2 regions of the Desulfosporosinus sp. Tol-M2 genome follow, and region 1 is predicted to be linked to the other one. Evidence: predicted binding sites of a transcription regulator. Region 1 holds the regulator's gene; the other holds the start of a gene.

Evidence for each region. The regulator CtsR, encoded in region 1, represses protease genes until heat stress. The targets are predictions, from matches to a motif close to AAGGTCAANNAAGGTCAAAT.
Region 2: AC6I5A_RS08090 (DnaJ C-terminal domain-containing protein) is a predicted target of CtsR. The motif match lies at 1,462-1,481, and genes of this name have one in related genera.

The regions. Positions count from the first base shown of each region.
Region 1 covers NZ_JCAIJG010000074.1:23,609-27,030, reverse strand. Annotated here, with positions in the region: gene AC6I5A_RS05755 (ATP-dependent Clp protease ATP-binding subunit) at 1-988, opposite strand, end outside; gene AC6I5A_RS05750 (CtsR family transcriptional regulator) at 1,112-1,582, opposite strand; gene AC6I5A_RS05745 (hypothetical protein) at 1,980-2,276, opposite strand; gene AC6I5A_RS05740 (universal stress protein) at 2,461-2,889, opposite strand; gene AC6I5A_RS05735 (M24 family metallopeptidase) at 2,990-3,422, opposite strand, start outside.
Region 2 covers NZ_JCAIJG010000111.1:68-3,489, forward strand. Annotated here, with positions in the region: partial or broken gene AC6I5A_RS08085 (Clp protease N-terminal domain-containing protein) at 1-298, opposite strand, end outside; gene AC6I5A_RS08090 (DnaJ C-terminal domain-containing protein) at 347-1,336, opposite strand; gene AC6I5A_RS08095 (hypothetical protein) at 1,594-2,859, opposite strand; gene AC6I5A_RS08100 (hypothetical protein) at 3,169-3,422, opposite strand, start outside.

The sequences.
Region 1 (3,422 bases):
ACTTACGGTATTCATCTAATGTTGTCGCCCCAATGCATTGAAGCTCTCCCCTCGCCAGGGCAGGTTTTAGCATGTTTGCAGCATCGATAGCGCCTTCCGCAGCTCCTGCTCCTATCAAGGTATGCAATTCATCGATAAAGACAATAATGTTTCCATCCGCTCGGATCTCCTCCATGACTTTTTTTAAACGCTCTTCAAATTCGCCACGGTACTTGCTTCCGGCGACCATAGCCGAAAGATCTAAGGTAATAACACGTTTGTTAAGCAGTATTTCCGGTACCCTTTTACTAATAATTCCCTGCGCCAATCCTTCCGCTATGGCTGTTTTACCGACACCAGGCTCCCCGATTAGGGCAGGATTATTTTTAGTCCGGCGGCTAAGGACCTGAATGACTCGTTCTATCTCTTTTTCCCGCCCAATTACCGGATCAAGACGGCCTTCCCGAGCTTGCAAAGTAAGGTCACGCCCAAACTCATTGAGAGCCGGCGTATTCGCGGGTCCAATATTTTTAGAAGAAGGTATGGAATTAGACGTCGGTATGGTAGATTCTTCGAATTCTCCACCTAAAAGCTTAACCACTTGTTTCCAGACCTTTTCAGGACTCTCGTTAAGATTCGCTAGAATTCTGGCCGCGATCCCTTCTCCTTCCATAACTAACCCCAGAAGCAAATGTTCAGTTCCAATATAGTTAACATCTTGACGGTGTGTCTCTTCATTCGCCAACTCCAAAACTCTTTTAACCCGGGGGGTAAGCCCCACCTCTCCATTAAAGGGCTGACCTACCCCAGCAATTTGTTCAACTTGACTACGAATTTTTTCAAGATCCAAGCCCATCCCAATCAAGGCCTGAGCAGCAATTCCTTCGCCCTCTTGAATCAATCCAAGCAAGATGTGTTCAGTCCCCACAACTTGATGTCCCATCCGTTTAGCCTCATTATGGGCTATTGCTAAGACTTTCTCTGCACGCTCTGTATAACGTCCCTTCATGATTTCTTCATCCTTCCTATAATCGATGCTCGAGGTTCGAGGCGCGAGGGGTTTTTCCCGTTTTCTGAGATAAAAAAATAAATAATTGCCTCCCGATGTTGACAATGCATGTTAACTTCCCCATTATGATAAATCATCCCGACATAGAGTAGTCAAAATGGTCTTCATCAGGCGTGCTCGGAGCATGTCCCAATCCCTAAATTCTCCATTCAAATCATTTCCAGAAAGCACACTCTTTATCATCGCCGCTTCCCTTATCGTCACCAGTTCTTCCTCCACTAAACGATCCACCAGGCCGTTTGAGCGCTCACGGGAAAGCCGCTCCCCTATTAATTGCCGCATAACTTGTTGATACTGCCCTTCGAGGCCCAGCCCTAAACGGATAATTCGTATATACCCCCCGCCCCCCCGACGGCTCTCAACTAAGTAGCCCCTTTCCACTGTAAAACGAGTGTCCAGGACATAGTTAATCTGAGACGGAACGCAGGCAAACTCACCCGCAAGCTCGCTGCGCTGCAAAATAATATACCCTTCTGACGTTTGTTCTAATATTCGTTTTAAATATTCTTCTATTCGATCCGCAAGGTTTCCCATTGTTGAAGTTCTCCTTGTTTATTAATCTTCCTCAACTAATCTTCCAATCCTCGTCTTTGACCTTTCCTGACCTTCTAGGAATATCATACCCATTTTTATATATTTTTGCAAAGGATTTAGAAAAATATTTTGACTAATATAGGTACTGTGTGAAAACGCAGTCCCTCAAAAATAAAGTGGGAGAATTTATTGAATTTACATTAATTAAGCTATCCAATGGAAGACCAACTATAATTAAAGCCTACTCTTTAAAGAATCGTTTATTAGAGAGTCATTTTTCGCATGGAAGACCAACTATAATTAAAGCCTACTCTAATACAAAAAGTGGGGCTGTTTTCATAAGGAATTCACTTATGACACAGCCCCCTCCCAATTATTCTTTAAAAAGAATGATAATTTAAGTTATTATACAAATAACATAAAAAACCCAAGAAGATAATGTCAGAAGCCCAACACCTCCCAGTAACCAGATAACAGATTTTCCTTCAAGCCGTTTAGAAGGTTTATCTTTTTCCGGCGGATAATAGGCTGGATGCCCGGCTTGTTTAAAAGCCGATTGTTTTTCAAAAATATTCAGCTTTCGGATCTCCATTTTAGATGTAGTTACCTGAGATGCCACATCTGACCATAGCAACGAACCTTGAAGCATAAATTGAAGTTCTTCAGGACTCAGCTTAACATAAGTTTCTTTCATGGTGTGCCTCCATGTGTCGATTTATAACCAGGTTGGATTAGCTTAAATCTGCACATAATTCTCCGTGCTCAGCCAACTCTCTCTCCTAATTGATTCGCTGCCAACGAAAAAAATCCCTGCCACATGAGCAGGGACCTTTATCCTAAATGTCTACAAAATTCGTCTCGACATAATAAACTACACCCTACTTAATGATAAGTACAGGGCAACTCGCCCGCTGCAACACCCGTTGACTTACACTTCCAAGGACCGAACCTGCAATTGCTCCGTAACCATGGCTTCCCATGATCACCAGATCAATATTTTCTTTCTTGATCTGTTCTAAAATTATGGTCACCGGATGACCGGATTCCACCCTTCTGTGGATAACAACCTGCTCACTATCAATTCCAGTCAAAGTTGCATCTAAAGCCAGTTCGCCGTTTTGATCCAGTTGTTCTTGTGTTACGGTGATGCCATAAGAAATCGTATACCCCCAATAAGCCTGGGGCGTGTAGCTAACATGAAGAAGTACTACTTCCGCTTTAACAGATCGAGCCAGTTCTAATGCTGTCTTTAAGGCGCGACGCGAGCATTCTGAGACGTCTGTAGGGACGAGTATCTTTTTATACAAACTAAATCCCCCCATATATTGACACTAGTATTCCTGAGCTGACAAATGATGAAGTCAAAGGATATACTCAGCGTCAAATCTTCTTTTGAGACTATAGTTACTAGAGAATGATTAATTCCCGTGGACTCGTCGATATATACTTTGCACCCACTTCGTCTACGATGACTACCGTATCTTCGATCCCAACAGCTCCAACACCCGGGAAAACAAATTTCGGTTCGATTGCTACCACCATTCCAGGTTTTAACACTTCTTTAGATCCCTTGCTAATAGTTGGAAGTTCGTCGAGGTCCAATCCTACCCCGTGTCCGACAAAACGAACACGGCTTGTCCCATAACCCATAAAGTTTTTCTCATAAGGGGTATTCTCACGAACCCAAGTTAGCGTTTCCTCATAGACTTCGCCAGCCTCCCTCCCTGGAACTAAGGCACGCCTTATCCCTTCTTCGACCTTCCTGGCTACCTCGTAGGCCTTGCTTAGCTCCTTAGATAATGGCCCAAGACAAAGGATTCGGGTTTGATCAATCTGATAT
Region 2 (3,422 bases), on a different contig from region 1:
TCTCATCATGGGCCGCTACTAATACCGTACGTAAACGGGGGGAAATGCTTAATTGGACATTTCCACCGCTTATACGTGGCAGGCGATTGATCTCTTGACGGATAGTTTTGATGAGTACGCCCACTGCCATATTTAATTTACTTAATACTTGAGGAACGACGCCATCCCCTTGCTCTAAAAGAGCGAGCAAAAGATGTTCAGGCTCAACCTGACTGTTTCCGTTGCGTTCCGCCATATTTTGGGCATTGCCGATCGCTTCCTGAGATTTTTGGGTAAATCGGTTGGTATCGAAAGACATAATTACTCACTCCTTTTCAAGTTAGGTAAAGTTAACAGCGTCATGAAGTTACCCTCTTTTAGCAGCCAGATCACGTAGAGTCGAAATCTCTTGCTTACTCAGGTTTTCCGGTAGGACAATAGCTAATTCTACAAAGAGATCCCCTTGTTTATGTGGATTTTCTAAATTTGGCATACCTTTTCCTTTTAAGCGAAATTTCTTGCCACTTTGCGAAAGGGTTGGAATTTTGAGAATTACTTCTCCGCCTAAAGTCAGGACCCTAACCTCCCCCCCTAAAATGGCTTTGTAGAAATCAATCGGTAAATCGGCTTTCAAGTCATCCCCCTCACGAACAAAGCGAGCATGTGGACTTACTGTGATGTTTAAATAGAGACTCCCGTTCGGCCCGCCCGAAATCCCAGGACCCCCTTGGCCGGTAAGCCGCACCTTAGAACCGGTACGTACTCCTTTCGGGATTTTGGCTTCAATTTGCTTTTCCCCGGTTTGGATGAGGCGTGTCGTCCCATGATAAGATTCTTCAAGGGTCACTTGAACTTCGACCTCAAGGTCCTGACCGGCGCGAGCACGCCTTACAGAAGAGCCGCCGCTGAACCCACGGCCTTGTCCACCGCCCCCGCCAAAAAGGGCAGAGAAGAAATCCGAAAATCCTTCCCCTCCAAAACCGTCAAAGCCACCCGATCTGCCGGTGCCACCGAACATTTCCGCAAATTCTTCCGGGGACATGGTATAAGTCTGGCTCCCGCCACCCGCTCCCCCGGGTTGAGAATGCCAACGGTCCCAATTGTAATCTCCACGTCCGCCGCGGGTCTGCCATTGTTGATAGTCCTGCCGTAATTCATCATATTTGCGTCGTTTCTCGGGATCGCTGATTGCTTGATAGGCTTCCGTAGCTTCCTTAAATTTTTCTTCAGCCGCTTTATCGCCCGGATTAACATCAGGATGATATTTTTTTGCCAGCTTTTGATAAGCTTTTTTTATCGTTTTTTCATCTGCCTCTGGTGAAACACCAAGACTGGCATAATAGTCTTTAAAGTCCATTTGCTCACCTCCTATACTCATGTACTTGTTTCTATTTCATTTTTAATATTACTGCTATAAGTTTAGCTTGGGATATATTGGAGTATTTTTTCCTTTATAAGTAGATTATATCCCCTTTAAGCGCGAAGGTCAATAATGGTCAGACTTTTTTTAGGCAGTCCATCCCCTCATATTATCCATTGGGATTAAGTGTTACAAACTTCCTTAAAAATTGAGCGCATGGGAACGCACGTCTCACGACAAAGTCTCCCTTTTATCTATGGCTTGATTATAAACTGAGGCCAACGTGATTTATATGGTTGACCATATTCTGTCCATAACCTCATTTGCATAGAATTTTTCGGGCAGTGATTCACGCAACCAAGGCATAATGCACATGTTCCTTTTGCCTTCGGAAGGCCGTTAACGGAAACAAACCTATTAGCAGGGCAATACTTAATACAAAAGTTACATGCCGTACATCTCTTACGCCAAACATATGTCCGATATATGATGGTGTTTATCCACTTGTTATCCAAAAGAAAACCAATAACCGCAAGCGGAGTTGGCCAGAAAATAAAAGGAAGCCCTCCTCCATCTCCGAAGATAAATTCCTTTGCTGAATGCCGGACAAAAATAAGGTCACTTCTCAAGGGGGTTACTGAATCGATTAACTGCCAGAGCTTTTTAGTGCCCAGACGAAATGTCGGGACATTTAAGGGATATATACTCCAGATTCTTCCGATAACCTTGTACCCTTTTAAAGCAAGTAAAACCCAAGCTATAATCCCGGCATTCTCGGGTCCTCCGGCAGCAGTATAGAGTATGAATGCCGGTTTCCCATTGCCTGTCTTTAGTTTATTTATGAGGAAATCTGTTAGAGGCCAAGGAGGTTTCCAACCGCTTACCGGAAAGGCAATAACTAAAGAATCGCCTTCTAACATAGGATTAAAATCTTTGTAATAATGAAATCTATGTACTTTAACCTCCGCCCCACTCTTGCGAGCACTTTCTATAAATTCATTTGCATAGTGTCCTGTGTTACCGGAGAATGAGCACAAAATCAGATCAATATTCTTGGGTAGTTTGTATGCAGCTTGTCCCCTGATGGTTTTTAAACCGTAAAATGCCAGCCCTAACGCTATAGTTACTAACAATACAGACCCAACAATTCCAATTTGTCGATTCAAGGTCAATAATAAACCCAAAGTCAATGAAAACAGTACCGAACCAGCTGTTGCAATACGAGAATTTATCCGGTGACTTACAGAGATTGTTACGGTTGAAACCAGCAGCAGATACCAGGCAGGTCCCAGGTGGGGCTCGAAAGGCGCTGCGATAAGCCATATAAACGGTAACATTGACATTTCCAGCAGGACCGACCACGAACGATATAATAGCATCACCGGAATCATTGCCCCCGACCAAATGATTAATACCAATCCAAGTTTTAACCGGTCCGCCAACACTGATAAGCCAAGAAAATAAGCAATCGTCAATACCAGGATTATCATTCTCCAATAATCTATACCGGTCTTTTTCACGATTAGCCACCTCATATCCACTCAAGAATACAACTCATTCGCTGTCGTCTAACGTTACGAATACTGCCGAAGTCTAGTTTCAAGAAGTTCTTCTTCCGAACATTACTGCAAAATGATAATATTTTATAGAAGTATTTTATTATTATTTTGAACCAATAATCTATATTGTTATTACCTATTACCCAGTCAACATTACATGGTCCTTAGAGATCTAAAGTTTTTTCTCTAGCTAGTAGCCATCGCCTGCCCCTAATCCCGGACAACATCATCCCCCTGACAACATAGGAATATTCTACATACTAATCAAGCTTAAGGTCTATATTGTTCCAATATCCCAACAATAACACCATCTTTAAGGGCCAAATGGCATAATGGATCTCGATCAGGGTATTCAGCCATACGTTCAGCAAGTCCATTTACATTTGTTAAAGATGGATTCGCTAAATCATGCCAATTGACTAAATCTACCTGAACATCCTCAGCAACCTTTAAACTAGTTTGTTGATCCGATTCATTGTAAATATAATAGCCATTGGGAAAATCCAAATCAGCATCTAATCCTA